Regions from separate parts of the Actinoplanes sp. NPDC048967 genome, predicted to be linked through region 3. Evidence: riboswitches for the same ligand, from Rfam matches in the RefSeq annotation. Region 3 holds a riboswitch; each other region holds the start of a gene.
The links. A riboswitch is a leader RNA that binds a small molecule or an ion and turns the genes downstream of it on or off. The one in region 3 is predicted to bind cobalamin.
Positions count from the first base shown of each region.

Region 1 (5,485 bases), on a different contig from region 3:
GATGACGGTCAGCCCGATCGACGACGACGCCATCGAAGCCCTGGCCGACCAGGTCGCCGCCGCAGCCCATCCGGCCGCTGTGCCCACCGCCTCACGATGACTGCCTGCTTCGGGCTCGGTCGGCGGGAACGCGCCGGCACTGCCGTCCGCAATACAGCGAACGACAGTGCACGGCGCCGGCGATCAGAAGTCGTCGTCGAAGCTCACGGACCCGCTGATGCCGACCTGATAGGCCGACACCCGGCGCTCGAAGAAGTTCGAGAGCTCCTGCACGTCCTGCAGTTCCATGAAGGCGAACGGGTTCTGCGAACCGTAGGCCGGGGCGATGCCGAGCTGCGCCAGCCGACGGTCCGCCACGTGCTGGAGGTATTCGCGCATATCGGCCGGCGACATGCCGGAGACGCCCTGCTCCAGCAGGTCCGCCGCAAACTGCACCTCACACTCGACGGCTTCCGCCAGCATGTCGCGAACCTGTTGCTCCATCTTCTCGTCGAAGAGATCCGGTTCCTCCGCGCGCACCTGCTCGACCACGTCGAAGGCGAAGGCCATGTGCATCGACTCGTCGCGGAAGACCCAGTTCGTACCCGAGGCGAGGCCGTGCAGCAGCCCGCGCGACCGCAGGTAGTAGACGTAGGCGAAAGCGCCGTAGAAGAACAGGCCCTCGATGCACGCGGCGAAGCAGATGACGTTGAGCAGGAACGCCCGCCGGTCGTCCTTGGTCCGCAGCTCCCGCAGTTCGAAGACCGAGTCGATCCACCGGAAGCAGAATTCGGCCTTGCGGGCGATCGACGGGATGTTCTCCACCGCGTCGAAGGCCGCGGCCCGCTCCGCGTCGTCGGGCACGTAGGTGTCCAGCAGGTTCAGATAGAACTGGACGTGCACGGCCTCCTCGAAGAGCTGCCGCGACAGATAGAGCCGTCCCTCCGGGGAGTTGACGTGCTGGTAGAGATTCAGCACCAGGTTGTTGGCGACGATCGTGTCGCCCGTGGCGAAGAAGGCGACCAGGCGGCTGACCAGGTGCTGCTCCGCGGGCGACAGCTTGGCCAGATCGGCGAGGTCGGAGTGCAGGTCGACCTCCTCGACGGTCCAGGTGTTCTTGATCGCGTCCTTGAAACGGTCGAAGAAGTGCGGGTACTTCATCGGCCGCAGGGTCAGGTCCATTCCGGGATCCAGCAACATCTACTGACACGCCTCACACGACTCGGGGTTCTCCAGGGAGCAGGCCACTGCCTCGTCATCGCCGACCGGCGCCGGTATGGTCGGCGCGACGGCCACGGTCGCCTGCTGGATGCGCGTCGCCGGCCGCGAACGCAGGTAGTAGGTGGTCTTCAAGCCGGCCTTCCACGCGTAGAGATACATCGACGAGACTTTGCCGATGGTCGGCGCGCTCATGAAGAGGTTCAGCGACTGCGACTGGTCCACGTAGGGCGCCCGGGCCGCGGCCACATCGATGAGCGCCTTCTGCGGCAGTTCCCATGCCGTGCGAAAGAGCTCCCGGACGTCGGCAGGCAGCGCGGAGATGCCCTGCACCGAGCCCTCGGCGCGCTTGATCTGCTCGCGGACGGCTGCGGTCCAGAGGCTGCGCGCCTTCAGTTCCCGTACCAGATAGGTGTTGATCTGCAGAAACTCGCCGCTCAGCGTCTCACGCTTGAAGAGGTTGCTGACCTGCGGCTCGATGCACTCGTAACAGCCGGCGATGGAGGCGATCGTCGCCGTCGGCGCGATCGCGATCAGCAGCGAGTTCCGCAGCCCGCTGGTCGCGATCCGCTGCCGCACCGCCGCCCACCGGGCGGTCTGCGTCGGCGTCACTCGCCAGAGATCCGGTTGCAGGTCGCCGCCGGCCGCTCTGGTCTGCGGGTACGCCGGGTGTGCGCCCCACCGTTCAGCAAGTTCGGCCGAGCTCTCCAGCGCGGTCAGGTAGATCTCCTCGGCGACCCGCGTGCTCAGCTCCCGCGCCGCAGCAGAGTCGAAGGGCAGCCTCAGCGCGAAGAACGCGTCCTGCAGGCCCATCAGCCCGAGCCCGACCGGACGCCACCGCGGGTTGCTGGTCGCGGCCTCGGTGCTCGGGTAGTAGTTGATGTCGATGACGCGGTCCAGGAAGACGACCGCCGTCCGCACCGTCGCCCGCAGCTTCTCCCAGTCCACGTCGTCGCCGTTCAGATGCCCGGCGAGGTTGACCGAGCCCAGATTGCAGACGGCCGTCTCGTCGTCCGAGCTGACTTCCAGGATCTCCGTGCACAGATTCGACAAGTGAATGGTGTTGCCCGGCACGCCGGTCTGATTGCTCAGCCGGTTCGACGGATCCTTGAAGGTCATCCAGCCGTTGCCGGTCTGTGCCAGGGTGCGCATCATCCGGCCGTACAGATCGCGTGCCTTGACCTGACGGACGACAGACCCGGCGGCCTCGGCGGCCCGATAGGCCGCGTCAAAATCGGCACCCCAGAGATCAGGCAGCGACGGTACGGCCGACGGGTCGATCAGCGACCACATCTCGTCCGCCTCGACCCGGCGCATGAACTCGTCGGGGATCCAGTTGGCCAGGTTCAGGTTGTGCGTCCGGCGGGCGTCCTCGCCGGTGTTGTCACGCAGCTCGAGGAATTCCTCGATATCCGGGTGCCACGGCTCGAGATAGACACAGGCTGCGCCCCTGCGCCGGCCGCCCTGATTGACGGCGGCCACACTGGCGTCGAGCGTGCGCAGGAACGGCACGATGCCGTTGGACTGCCCGTTCGTGCCGCGGATCAGCGCGCCGCGCCCGCGGATTCGCGACCACGAGATGCCGATGCCGCCGGCGAACTTCGACAGTCGCGCCACCTGCTGATACCGCTCGTAGATCGAGTCCAGCTCGTCCTTCGGCGAGTCGACCAGGAAGCACGACGACATCTGAGTGTGCCGGGTGCCGGAGTTGAAGAGCGTCGGCGAGCTCGGCAGGTAGGCCAGCGACGACATCAGCCGGTAGAACGCGATCGCCTCACCGGCGTTGGTCGACAGGCCGCAGGCGACCCGCAGCAGCCAGTACTGCGGCGTCTCCACGACCAGCCGCGACTGCGGATGACGCAGCAGGTAGCGGTCGGCGACGGTCCGCAACCCGAAGTACTCGAAACGCAGATCGCCGGCCGGGTCCACGGCATCGTCGAGCTTGCGGGCGTTCCTGGCCACGAAAGCAGCCGTCGCGTCCCCGATCAGCCCCTCCGCGTGGCCGTGCGCGATGGCCTGGCTGAAGCTGGCGACGCCCTGCCCGCGCACCTCCTTGTCGATGAAGGCCGCCAGCAACCGGGCCGCCAGTCGCGAGTATTGCGGCTCCTCGCCGATCAGCTCCGCGGCCGTCTGGATCGACAGCTTGTCCAGCTCCGCGGTGGTCGCGCCGTCGTAGAGCCCGCTGATGGTCTTGGTCGCCACCCGCAGCGGATCCACCTCGTTCAGGTCGGCGACCCAGCGCTCGACCGCCCGCACGATCTTGTTGACGTCGACCGACTCGGTCTCACCATTGCGCTTGCGCACCTGCATCGCGTGCCGGCGTTGCTCCGGCACGGCCGGATCGTACGCAGTCTTGTCCTGCGTGACCGTCATGAACTCTCTCTCCTCGCGAGCCCGTTGGCGGAACGGTCTTCGGGCGCGCAGGAGGACGCCGGTGGACGCGGCTGTGCGCGTACACCTGAAGTGGCGTCGGCCGTCCCACGCGGCCTCGGACCGCCGCACGCGAAAGCGTGCGGCGCGCTGGCAGGTCTTCGGACTCGCGGGCCTGACCGTTGCCGGTCGCCTAGTGGCCGTCGCTTCCCGGGCCCGGGCCCAGTGCTTGATGACGGCGGTCGTTCCCGCTCACCGCTGCGGGGGCAGTCCCGGTTTCTCACCGGGTTCCCTCTTGCCTCGCGCCGTCCTGGAGGGACGGGCGAACCAGCTGCGAGCAACACCATATCTAGGTGCGACAGCCGATGTACAACACCACATGTCGTGTCGGCGTGTCGGATCTTGCTCGATCAGGTGAGCCTGTGCGCGTGGACCGGACGCGACGGGGTAGAACGGGTGCATGGCTACGACGCAAGCCCCGCCCGGTGCGCAGGAATTCATCCCCGCCGACGCGAAGAGCCTCGACGAGCTCAAAGCGGCGGCGCCCGGCTGCCGCGGATGCGAACTCTACGAGGACGCCACCCAGGTGGTCTTCGGCCGCGGCGCGGAACATGCGCGGCTGGTTCTGGTGGGGGAGCAGCCCGGCGACATCGAGGACCAGCAGGGCCTGCCCTTCGTGGGGCCGGCCGGCCGCCTGCTTCGCGACGCGGTGGGCGACGCGGGCATCGATCCGTCGATCATCTATCTGACCAACACCGTGAAGCACTTCCGCTTCGAGCTGCGGGGCAAGCGGCGCATCCACCAGACTCCGGGCCCGGCGCACATCACGGCCTGCCGGCCGTGGCTGGTCGCCGAGTTCTCGCAGCTGAAGCCCGATCTGGTGGTGGCGCTCGGGGCCACCGCGGCCAAGGCCCTGTTCGGACCGTCGTTCCGGGTCACCAGGTCACGCGGCGAATTGCTGCCCTGGCCGGCGTCGGCGCAGCGCCCACAGGACTTCCCGGTCGCCGAGTCGCGGGCGCTGGCCACGATCCACCCGTCCGCGGTGCTGCGGGCCGACGACCGGGACGCCGCCTACAACGGCCTGGTCGACGACCTCAAGGTCGCGGCGACAGTCCTGGGCTGACCGGTACGCGCAACGACACGTTCACGTTGTCCTTGCGCCGCACGAAGCCGATCGCTGTGAACAGGTGGTCGGCGGCAGTGTTGGCCGCCATGGTGTGCAAGAACGGTCGGTCACCGCGCTCATAGATCTCGGCTGCGACCGCGAGCACCAGCCGGGCCGCCAGGCCGCGACCGCGATAGCCGGGATCGGTGCAGACCGCGCTGATCTCACTCCAGCCCGGCGGCCTGATCCGCTCGCCGGCCATCGCCACCAGAGCACCCCCGTGTCGGATGCCGAGGTAAGTGCCCAGCTCGATCGTGCGCGGCCGGAACGGCCCCGGTCCGGTCCGGCGCACAAGATCGATCATCTCGGGGACGTCGGTCGCGGTCAGAACGACGGCCTCCGGATCCGGTACGGCCCGCACGGTTGCATCCACCAGTTGCCGCGTGGCGCTGGTGCCCCGGACCTCCCAGCCCAGGTCGTGTGGCGGATTCGCCGTGATCGACAGCTCGGTGCCGGGACCGGCCAGCATCGCCAGGTCGTGCCAGCAGCGAGGATCGGCGGGGTCCTCGAGAGCGAAGAACGGCGCCACGTCGGGGTGGTAGCGAGCGGCCCGGCCGACGATGCCGGCGAACCGCGCGTGCGGGCCGGTGAGGGCGGCCCAGCTCGGCCGGTCGAGAACGTCCACAGTCACCAGCACATAGTGATGTGTGTCTCAGCGTGCCGTCGAGCAGGGCCGGCAAGACGCCGCGGGTAGGCTTTTCCCGTGCGGTTGACAGACTTCTGGGGGCGCCTCGAACAGGCCTTCGGCCCCGC
Region 1 covers NZ_JBEZFL010000004.1:353,619-359,103, reverse strand. The annotation lists gene AB0C12_RS19390 (aminotransferase class I/II-fold pyridoxal phosphate-dependent enzyme) at 1-100, shown strand, start outside; gene AB0C12_RS19385 (ribonucleotide-diphosphate reductase subunit beta) at 184-1,179, opposite strand; gene AB0C12_RS19380 (ribonucleoside-diphosphate reductase subunit alpha) at 1,180-3,570, opposite strand; cobalamin riboswitch at 3,702-3,914, opposite strand; gene AB0C12_RS19375 (UdgX family uracil-DNA binding protein) at 4,028-4,690, shown strand; gene AB0C12_RS19370 (GNAT family N-acetyltransferase) at 4,662-5,363, opposite strand; gene AB0C12_RS19365 (DUF3046 domain-containing protein) at 5,436-5,485, shown strand, end outside.
Region 1: it holds a riboswitch for cobalamin, as region 3 does, so the genes downstream of both, AB0C12_RS19380 (ribonucleoside-diphosphate reductase subunit alpha) here and bluB (5,6-dimethylbenzimidazole synthase) in region 3, are expected to answer to the same signal.

Region 2 (5,485 bases), 920 kb from region 3:
CCAGCCGGATCGGCCCGGCCTCGCAGTCGACGACCACCGCCGCCACGCCGGCCAACGCCGGCGCGACCAGCACGGGATCCGGCCCGCTGGTCGCGCGCCCGTCGGTGACGATGATCAGCAGCGGCCGCCGGCGCGGGTCGCGGCGGCGCTCGGTGGCGATGGTCGCGGCCGCGGCGCGCAGGCCGGCGGCCAGCGGGGTACGCCCACCGGTACGCAACCCGGCGAGCCGCAGCACCCCGACCTCGTGGCTCGACGTGGGCGGCAGCACCTGATCCGCGGCCGACCCCCGGAAGGTGATCATGCCGATCCGGTCCCGCCGTTGGTACGCGTCCCGCAGCAGTGACAGCACCGCGGTCTTGACGACGGTCATCCTCTTCCTCGCGGCCATCGACCCGGACGCGTCCACGACGAACAGCACCAGGTTGGCCTCACGCCCGACGTGCACGGCCTCCCTCAGGTCACGCGGCTGCACCAACCCGATCCGCCGCTCGGCCGCGGCCCGCCTGCCCGCCGGATGAGCGGAGCCGGCGGGACTGGGAACAAGCGTGTGGTCAAGTGCCCGGCCGTCCTGCGCACCCGGCGCGGTGAGCCGAGGGCCTGGTAGCGGCACGGCGGCGGCACCGCGGTGGATGGCAGCCCGCAAAGTAGCCGGCAGATGCGGCGCTCCGGCGAGCTTGCCGCGCGGGATCCGCGAGCCGACCACCCGCCCACGCCGCGCGAACGCCGGCGACCGCCGCCCGGCATGCCCGCCCTCTCCACGAGCAGAGATCCGCAACGTCCGCGGCCGGTAGGCGGCACCCGACTGGGCCGCCGCACCCCCGCTCACCTTGCGCTGCTCATCGGCCGGCGCCTCAGCGCCGGCATCCCCCGGAGCCTGCTCAACCGGGCCGGAAGGCTCGGCAGTCCGCCGAGGCCCACCGGAACCCTCCGGGCCACCGGAGCCGGGTCCGCCGGAGCTGGGAGCGCCGGAGTCCGGCGCGCCGGCGCCGGAACCGCCGGAATCCGGACCACCAGAATCAGGCCCGCCAGAATCGGGGCCACCGGCATCCGGCCCGTCAGGACCGTCACCGGGCGGCGGATCCTCGTCCGGGTCATCCTGAGCAGCCTGGTCCAGCGCCTCTTCCAGCCGTTCCTCATCAGTGCCCGGCGGATCGAGCGGGTCCTTGCGACGGCGATGCGGCAACGCGAGCCGCGCCGCGTCCCGAATGTCCTCAGCCGTCACCCGATCGCGACCGTGCCACGCCGCCAAAGCCACCGCACACCGCGCCACGACGATGTCCGCACGCATCCCGTCGACACCGTAGGCCAGGCACACCCGGGCGATCCGGTCCAGCTCGGCGTCCGGCAGCCGCACGAACGGCACCCGCTCCCGAGCCGTCAGGATCCGCTCGGCCAGGGCTTTCTCGTCGGCCGCGAACCGGGCCGCGAACGCCTCCGGGCCGGCCTCGTACGCCAGCCGGCGCCGGACCACCTCGGCCCGCAGCTTCGCCTCGCGCGGGGCGGCAACCGTCACGACCAGGCCGAACCGGTCGACCAGCTGCGGGCGCGGTTCGCCCTCCTCGGGGTTCATCGTGCCGACCAGCAGGAACCGGGCCGCGTGCTTGACCGACACCCCGTCGCGCTCGACGTGGGCGCGGCCCATCGCCGCCGCGTCGAGCAGCAGATCCACCAGGTGGTCCGGCAGCAGGTTGACCTCGTCGACATAGAGGGCGCCGCGGTGGGCCGCAGCGAGCAGACCCGGCTCGTACGCCTTGACGCCGTCGGCGAGCGCACGCTGGATGTCCAGGGTGCCGACGACCCGGTCCTCGGTGGCCCCGACGGGCAGCTCGACCAGCGTGGCGGGGCGGTGGCCGTGCGGCGCGCCGGGCTCGTGCGGCCCGTCGGGGCAGCCGGGGTCGGGCGCCGCGGGATCACAGGCGAAGCGGCAGCCGCGGACCACGTCGACCTCGGGCAGCAGGGTGGCGAGGGCACGGACGACCGTCGACTTGGCCGTGCCCTTCTCGCCGCGGACCAGGACCCCGCCGACGGCCGGGGACACAGCGGTCAGCAGCAGCGCGAGCCGCAGGTCGTCGAGGCCGACGACGGCAGAGAACGGGTACGGCGTCACGCCCGGTCCTTTCCGCGGGTCCGCGCCCGCGTGTGGAAGGTACGAGCGGCCGGAGTCTCCTGACTTCCGGGGACGAACCCCGGTCACAGTGGCGGGACCGTCCCGGTCTCCCACCGGGTTCCTCCACTGCCGCTCGCGAGCCACTCTTTCTCACGGCCCGGCACGCCGTCAACGCGGGGCCGCGTGGGCATCCTCACCCCGGTCCGGGCCGCCACCGGGCCGAACGGCGAGCGGCGACAAGGCCGCGGCCGGCCGAGCACGGCGAGAACGGCCGGGGCGCGAGCCGCTCAGCCGACGCCCGGCAGGGCCTTCTCCGTGTCGGGCAGCGGCTCGGGAGCCAGCTTGTCCAGCTCCTTGAGCACATCGGTGACCGCCAGAGCCGACTGCTCCACCAGCGGCCGCATCCGCCGGTACAGGTCGGCGTTCTTCGGGTCCGGCCGTTCGTGCTCGGTGATCGCCACCAGCGCCGCCGCCTCGTCCAGGTCGGGCAGCTCGCCCAGCGCGTGCCGGGCCAGCAGGCAGGCGCCCAGCGCCGTCCCCTCCGGCGTGTCGGCGATCGCCACCGGCAGGTCCAGCGCCGCGGCCAGGATGCCGACCCACAGCTCCGAGGCGACCGCCCCGCCGGTGGCCCGGACCTCGGTCATCGCGATGCCCTCGTCGGCGAACGTGTCGCGGACCAGCGCCAGCTGCTGGCACACCCCCTCGACCGCGGCCCGGACCAGGTGGGCCCGGCCGTGCTCGCGGCGCAGGCCGATGTACGCCCCGCGCATCCCCCCGCGCCACCACGGCGCCCGCTCGCCCAGCAGGTACGGCAGGCAGAGCAGCCCCTCGCTGCCCGGCGCCACCCCGGCCGCCTCGGTCAGCAGGGCCGCGTCGCGGACGTCGGCGTCCTCGCCCTCGGCGGTCGGCCGGTCGAAGCCGCCCGCGAAGGTCTGGCCGGCCCAGCGGACCACGGATCCGGCGTTGTTGATCGCGCCGCCGACCACCCAGCGGTCCTCGGTCAGCGCGTAGCAGAACAGCCGGCCCGCCTTGTCCGCGGTCGGGCCGTGCACGACGGTGCGCAGGGCGCCGCTGGTGCCCAGGGACACGGCCGCCACGCCGACCGGCGTCGCGCCCACGCCCAGGTTGGCCAGCGGTCCGTCGGCGGCCCCGATGATCAGGGGCAGCTCCGGCGGGAGCCCGGCGGCGACCGCCACCTCCCGCTTGAGCCGCAGCTGCCGGGTCGTCGGCACGACCTCGGCCAGCCGGCTCTCCGGGATCCCGGCCAGCTCCAGGGCCTCGGGGTCCCAGCGCCGCTGGTGGATGTCGTACATGCCGGTGCCGGAGGCGACCGACAGGTCCAGCAGGAAGCCCTCGTCCGCGAGGCCGGCCAGGACGATCTCCTTGACGCCGCCCCAGCGCGGGGTGTCCCGGAGGACGGCCGGGTCGGTGGCGCCCCACCAGGCGAGTTTGGTCAGCGGGGACATCGGGTGCACCGGCGTACCGGTGCGGGCCTGGAGGTCCTTCGCCCGGCCGGACGCCACGATCCGCTCGCTCTGCCCGGCGGCCCGGTTGTCCGCCCAGGTGATCAGCGGACCGCGGGCCGTGCCGTCGGCGTTCATCGGGACCAGCGCGTGCAGGAAGGCGCTGAGGCTCACGGCGATGACCCGGTCACCGCGCTCCTGGGACTCCTTGGCCACGGTGGTCAGAGCTTCGATCGCGGCGTCGCGCAGCTTCGCGGGGTCGAGTTCGGCCTGGCCCGGGCCGGGCACCGACAGCGGGTAGTGCACGCTGGCCATCGCGCGCACCTCACCCGTCGGCCCGGCGGCGATGGCCTTGGTCGCGGTGGTCCCGGTGTCGACACCGATGACGACGTCCATGCAGCCTCCCTGATCGCCGACAGACATGCCCGATCACCACGCACCTCAAGCCCGCGGCAGAGCCGAGCGGCGGCGAGACCGGACATCTGTCCCCGACCTTAGGCGAGTCGCACCCGGACTGCCTGTCCGCGCGCGGTGGTCACCTCGACCTCGTCGGCCGCGGCGGGCAGCAGCGCCGCGTCGCCGCTGATCGGTAGCCACGTGCGCCCGGCCACGCGGTAACGCAATCGGCCCGGGGCGGCGACCACGACGCCCTGGCCGTCGGGCAGCCGCACCTGCACCGGCAGGGGCGCCGCGGGGTCCGGGAAGCCGCGCAGCACCGGCTCCGGGGTGCCCAGCGACAGGAACAGGCGTACGCGGTCGTCGGTGCTGGTCAGGGTCTGCACGACGAACCGGCGGCCGTCGGCGGTGGTGCCCCGCAGGATCCAGGTGCCGGCGGGCGGCGGCGTGATCCGGTAGCCGTACGGGTCGTCGTAGCCGTCGCGCCCGGACAGGTCCCACTTGTCGTCCGCCTCGAACGCGGGCCCGGCCAGCAACCGTGCCCGGCGTGCGGTGCCGGCCGGTGGCGCCCCGCGACCGGTGTCCGCCACCAGCTGGGAGAGGTTGGCCAGGCCGACCGAGCGGTCGCCCCGGGAATCGGGCCGGCCCGCGCGCAGCGCCACCCGGACCAGGGTCTGCGACTGCGGGGTGGCCCCGAAGGCCACGCCGTCGTGCAGCCGGAAGTCGAACGGCGTGAAAGTACGGCTGATCCTGCCCTGCTCGGTGTAGGCGAGGGCCGGCGAGTACCCGATGCCGCGGCCGTCGTCGAGGACCATCAGCACGTTGTGGTCCGGGCCGAGCAGGACTGCCGCGGAGTTGGTGGCGCCGGTGAGCATCTCCTCCAGCGACATGACTCGCAGCCCGTCCCGGGTCTGCTCGACGAAGCCGGTCAGACCGTAGCTGATCTGGCCGATCGGGGACGAGACCCGCTGCGGCGTCCGCTGAGCGACGACCGCGATCCCGGCGTAGAGCGGGGCCAGGCCGGCCCACGCGACGTGCGGCTCACCGCGTACCGGCAGGCCGCCGAGGTGGTGCCGCCAGGCGGTGCGGACGTCGTCGAGGAAGGCGGTGTCGCGCTTGAGGTCGCCCCGGGTCGGGTGGTCGAGCAGCGGCGAGGCGACCGGCGTTCCGCCGCCGTCGCCGCCGGAGATCAGGGCGCCGGCGGTGCCGCCGGCGGCGATCGTGGCCAGGCCCGCGGCGAGCACGGTACGGCGTCGCACCACCCGGCGCCGGCCACCGGCCCGGACCCGGTCCAGCAGGTCGGGCGGGGTCCGCAGGTCACCGGTGGCCTGCTCCAGCGCGGTACGGATGTCGGTGTCGGTCATGCCCGTCCCCGTTCGGTGGTCGTGGTGACGGGGTCGAGGGCGGCCCGCAGCCGGGTCAGGCCCCGGGACACGCTGCTCTTGACGTTGCCCTCGGAGCAGTCCAGCGCCCGCGCGACCTCGGCGACCGGCAGGTCCTCCAGGTAGCGCAGCACCAC
Region 2 covers NZ_JBEZFL010000001.1:962,363-967,847, forward strand. The annotation lists gene AB0C12_RS04555 (VWA domain-containing protein) at 1-2,107, opposite strand, end outside; cobalamin riboswitch at 2,138-2,266, opposite strand; gene AB0C12_RS04560 (gluconokinase) at 2,395-3,966, opposite strand; gene AB0C12_RS04565 (hypothetical protein) at 4,065-5,330, opposite strand; gene AB0C12_RS04570 (SigE family RNA polymerase sigma factor) at 5,327-5,485, opposite strand, start outside.
Region 2: it holds a riboswitch for cobalamin, as region 3 does, so the genes downstream of both, AB0C12_RS04555 (VWA domain-containing protein) here and bluB (5,6-dimethylbenzimidazole synthase) in region 3, are expected to answer to the same signal.

Region 3 (5,485 bases):
CCGCAGTTCAAGGAGCGGCTCAAGCAGGTCCGCCGCAAGATCGGCAAGCAGATCCTGAAGGACTACGGCGTGCACCCGGCCCTGTCCGCGCTGACCGGCTCCTGGCTGACCACGATCGCCGCCAACGCGACGGCCAACCTGGTCCGCAACCTGTGGACCCACTCGGTGATCATGTGCGGTCACTTCCCGGAGGGCGTGGAGACCTTCGAGCGCACCTCGATCGAGGGCGAGACCCGCGGCGAGTGGTACCTGCGCCAGATGCTCGGCTCGGCCAACATCGACGGCAACCGGGCGATGCACATCATGACCGGCAACCTGTCGTACCAGATCGAGCACCACCTGTTCCCGGATCTGCCCAGCAACCGGTACCAGGAGATCGCGCCGCAGATCCGCGACCTGTTCCAGCGCTACGGGCTCTCGTACACCAGCGGCTCGCTGCCCCGGCAGGTCGGCTCGGCCTGGTACAAGGTCTTCCGGCTCTCGCTGCCCAACCGCGGCGAGGCCAAGGCCCTCGCCGACGGCCCGCGCCCGGCCAGCGGCCGCAAGGCGAAGGCGACCCGCTGGCAGCGCCCGGCCGCCGAGACCCAGACCGAGCCGGTGGCTGTGAACTCCTGACCCGTACGGCCTAGGCTGGTCCGGTGAGCAACGTGGTGACCAACTGGGCCGGCAACATCACCTTCGGCGCCCGCCGGCTGCACCGGCCGGCGGCGCTGCCGGAGCTGCAGGAGATCGTCCGGGCCGGCGGCCCGCTGCGCGTGCTGGGCAGCGGGCACTCCTTCAACCGGATGGCCGACACGACCGGCGACCTGATCAGCCTGATCGGCCTGCCCCGCGTCGTGGAGATCGCCGAGGACCGCCGGACGGTCCGGGTCGACGGCGGCATCCGGTACGGCGAACTCGTCGACCGCCTCGACGCGGCGGGCCTGGCGGTGCACAACATGGCCTCGCTCCCGCACATCTCGGTGGCCGGCGCGGTCACCACGGCGACTCATGGCTCGGGCGTCCGCAACGGCAACCTGGCCACCTCGGTAGCGGCGATCGAGCTGATCCGCGGCGACGGCGAACTGGTGACCCTGCGCCGCGGCGACGAAGACTTCCCCGGCGCGGTGGTGGGCCTGGGCGCCCTCGGCGTGGTGACCGCGCTGACGCTGGACGTGGTGCCGGCGTTCGAGCTCCGCCAGTACGTCTACGACGACCTGCCCCGGGCGTCACTGGAGCAGCACCTGCCGGAGATCCTCGCGGCCGGCTACAGCGTCAGCCTGTTTACCAACTGGCAGTCCGGGGACATCAACCACGCCTGGTTCAAGCGTACGGACGAGCTGCCGGAAGGCCCGCTCTTCGGCGCCCGCCCGGCCGACGGGAAGCGCCACCCGGTGCCCGGCGTGGCCGCGGACAACAGCACCGACCAGTTCGGCGTTCCGGGCCCGTGGCACGCCCGGCTGCCGCATTTCAAGATGGAGTTCACCCCCAGCACCGGCGCGGAGCTGCAGTCGGAGTGGATGGTGCCGTTCGACCGCGCCCTGGAGGCGATCGACGCGGTGGCCCGGGTCCGGGAGAAGATCGTCCCGGTGCTGCAGGTGAACGAGATCCGTACGGTGGCGGCGGACAACCTCTGGCTGAGCATGAACTACGAGCGCGACAGCCTCGGCCTGCACTTCACCTGGATCGCCGACACGGCGGCGGTCCTGCCGGCCGTGGCGGCGCTGGAGGAGCAGCTCGCGCCGCTGGAGGCCCGCCCCCACTGGGGCAAGGTCTTCACCCAGGACCCGGCGACGGTCCGCAGCCGCTACCCCCGCTTCGCCGACTTCCAGGCCCTGGTCACCAAGTACGACCCCCAGGGCACCTTCCGCAACCCCTGGCTCGACGACATCCTGGGCCACTGACCCGCGGCCGTCGGCCATGGCGGTAGCGTGTCGTCCGGCACGAACTTGTTGCGAGGTGCCCCGCCCACGGGTGGGGAGAATCGGGAAGCCGGTGCGAATCCGGCACGGGCCCGCCGCGGTGACCGGGGAGCTGCCGCCCACGCGCACCCTGGTGCGCAGCCACTGGCCGGACGGCTGGGAAGGCGGGCGGTGAGGCGCTGATCCGGGAGTCCGAAGACCGGCCTCGCGTCGATGACCCCGGCCGGCCCGGGGCACGAGCGCAGCGGGAGCCTGCCCATGATCCACGACCTGTACGAGACCATCAGCCGCCGCCGCGATGTCCGGGGCCAGTTCACCGGTGCGCCGGTCCCCGACGACGTCCTGGACCGGATCCTCACAGCCGCGCACGAGGCGCCCAGCGTCGGGCTGTCGCAGCCGTGGGACTTCATCCTGGTCCGCGACCGCGAACTCCGGCAGACGTTCCACCGGCACGTGCACACCGAACGCGAGACCTTCGCCGCCACCCTCGACGGTGACGCCGCGCGGCGGTTCGCAAGCATCAAGATCGACGGGGTTCTGGAGTCGACGCTGTCGGTCGTGGTGACCTACGACGCCGCGCGGGGTGGGCCCGCGGTGCTGGGGCGGCACGCGATTGCGGACGCCGGGCTCTATTCGGTGTGCCTGGCCATCCAGAACCTGTGGCTGGCGGCCACCGCCGAAGGACTGGGCGTCGGGTGGGTGTCCTTCTACCGCGAGGACTTCCTGTGCGGCCTCCTGGGCATCCCGGACTCGGTGCGGCCGGTCGCCTGGCTGTGCCTGGGCCCGGTCAGCCACCTCGAGGACGTGCCGGATCTGGAACGGCACGGCTGGCGGCAACGCCGGCCCTTGCAACTGGCTCTGCACACGGACCGCTGGGGCGGCTGAGCCGGACCGGCTCGGTCCGGGCCGGGCATGGCCGGCCGAGCCGGGCGCGGCGGACCGGGCCGGGCCGAGCCCGGCGTGATCGGCCGAGCCCGACGTGATCGGCCGAGCCCGACGTGATCGGCCGAGCCCGACGTGATCGGCCGAGCCCGACGTGATCGGCCGAGCCCGACGTGGCGGGCCGAGCCGGGCGGCGGACGAAAGCCCCGGCTCAGGCCGGGGTGATCCGGCCGCCGATCTGCTGGGCCACCTCGAGGTCGTTGCCCTCGAACCAGCTCTCGGCCACCTTGCCCCCGGCCAGCCGGAAGATGATGATCCCGGTCTCCCGCACCCGCTGGTCGTCCGGCGGCAGGTCCAGATACCCGCCCCGGTAGGTCGACCGGATCGTGTACCGCACCACCAGCCGGTCCCCGCTGACGATCACGTCCTCCAGCACCGGTTCCTGGTCGGCGAACGCCGCCGGGTACCAGCGCAGCCACGTCGTGAAGGCGGCCAGGTCGCCGCTGCCGCCCGGTCCGTGCGCCACGAAGTCTTCGGTGACCAGGCCGGTCAGCCGTTGTTCGTCCCCCGTGCGGCACATGGCGAACCACGCGCACGCGATCTCCGTCGCTTCCATGCATCAATTTCTATGCCATGGCGACCTTCGGCGCATTGCGGACCGGCGGCCGGGGCAAACCCCGGCCGCCGGCTGCGCCGTCAGTCCGTGACGGTCGGCGCGGTCCGCGCGGCCTCGCGCAGGTCGGCCTTCTCCGCCGTGTACGGGTTGTACGCGTACGCCCGCGCCAGCTCCCCCGGCACAGTGAAGTACTCGGCGGACAGCTTCGCCGGGTCCGTGGCGATCTCCCCGCGACCCGGCAGATCGTCGCCGTCGTCCCAGCCCCACGGCGCGTTGGCCGAGTTGGTGCCGCACGAGTACGTGCCCACGCCGCAGCCGCCCGAGGTGTCACCGGCGAAAGTGCCCAGGTTGGCGTACAGGTCGGGGTTGTCCCGCTGGGCCCACAGGCCGCCCGCCGCGAAGATGTCGATCAGCTCGTAGCGGACGTCGCGGTCGTTGGTGCTGCTCGGTGTCTCACCCTCGGCCGCCGGGTAGTAGACGAGTCCGTCGCCGTTGATGGCGTACTGCGGGTACGCCTTGAGGCCGTGACCCTGGACCTCCTGCGCGGTGACGGGGTGCTGGAACGAGTCGTGCGGTGAGGACTGCATCTGCAGCGTGCCGTCGACCGTTTCCCGGCCGGTGGTCCAGGTGCTGCCGCTGGGTGTGTACGAGTAGAAGCTCGTGTGCGCGACGGTGACCGCGGAGCGCAGCACCCCGTACGGGGAGCCGTCCTTCTGGATCGCCAGCAGGACGCCCTCGCCGTCGTTCTCGTGCTCGGTCTCGAAGAACGGGTGGTCGACCCAGTCGCGGGGGTGGAAGAAGAAGTAGGTGACGTACCAGTGGGTGCTGGTCTCCGCCACCGAGTAGTACGCCGCCGCCGAGAACGACGCGCCGGACTCGGCTGCGCGGTCCCAGTTGTTGCGGCCGTTCCAGTCGCCGTCGAAGTCCACTCTGGTCAGGTAGTCGGCCTTGCCGCCCAGGGCATGGCTGCCGGTGGCGTCGACGTCCTGGTAGTGGATGGGTGCCCAGCGCAGAGCCAGGTCGGCCCGGCTGATCGCCGCGCCGGCGGGTGCCGGTGCCGCGAGCCCGATGGATGCCAGCGCCACCGACAGCGCGGCCGCGATTCTGCCCCTACCGACCATGTGTGCCCACCTTCACCGAATGGATAGACCACGGGCAATGTATGGGTCTCACGGTGGTGGATACGTGGCCGAGCCGCAACGCCCGGATGGCCGCGGACCGAAGAGTCGGCACGGCACCACCCCGCCGCGCCCGGGGCAGTCGAGTTGGGCGCGGCGGAGTGGCGGATCAGGGTGCCGCGGGGTCAGGCGGGTGCGCCCGCGGCGACAGTGGACGGCGGGGCGGCGGGCGGCGGGGTGGCCGCCGGGGGCGGGTCGTCGTGCTCGTCGAGCATCGTCGCCTCGTCGAACGGGTCCTCCCCGGCCAGCACGCGCTGGGCCCGGTCCCGGTCGAACTCGCTGGTCCAGGTGCCGATCAGCACGGTGGCGACCGCGTTGCCGGCGAAGTTGGTCAGGGCCCGCGCCTCGGACATGAACCGGTCGATGCCGACGATCAGGCCGACGCCGTCGAGCAGTTCCGGGCGGTGGCTCTGCAGGCCGCCGGCCAGCGTGGCCAGGCCCGCGCCGGTGACGCCGGCCGCGCCCTTGGAGGCGATGATCATGAAGACCAGCAGCGAGATCTGCTCGCTGACCGACAGCGGGTCGCCGACCGCCTGGGCGACGAACAGCGAGGCCATGGTGAGGTAGATGGCCGTGCCGTCCAGGTTGAAGGAGTACCCGGTCGGCACGGTGATCCCGACGACCGGCTTGCTGACGCCGACGTGCTCCATCTTGGCGATCAGCCGGGGCAGCGCCGACTCCGACGACGAGGTCGAGACGATCAGCAGGAACTCACGGCCGAGGTAGCGCAGCAGCTTGAGCAGGTTGATCCGGGCCACCAGCCACAGCAGGGTACCGAGGATGACGAACACGAAGATGGCGCAGGTGGCGTAGAAGCCCAGCATGATCTGGGCCAGGCTCTTGAGGGCGTCGACGCCGGTCGCGCCGACCACCGCCGCCATCGCGCCGAACGCGCCGATCGGGGCCAG
Region 3 covers NZ_JBEZFL010000001.1:38,671-44,155, forward strand. The annotation lists gene AB0C12_RS00170 (acyl-CoA desaturase) at 1-615, shown strand, start outside; gene AB0C12_RS00175 (D-arabinono-1,4-lactone oxidase) at 639-1,883, shown strand; cobalamin riboswitch at 1,920-2,124, shown strand; gene bluB (5,6-dimethylbenzimidazole synthase) at 2,160-2,786, shown strand; gene AB0C12_RS00185 (ester cyclase) at 2,995-3,399, opposite strand; gene AB0C12_RS00190 (hypothetical protein) at 3,480-4,520, opposite strand; gene AB0C12_RS00195 (cation:dicarboxylase symporter family transporter) at 4,703-5,485, opposite strand, start outside.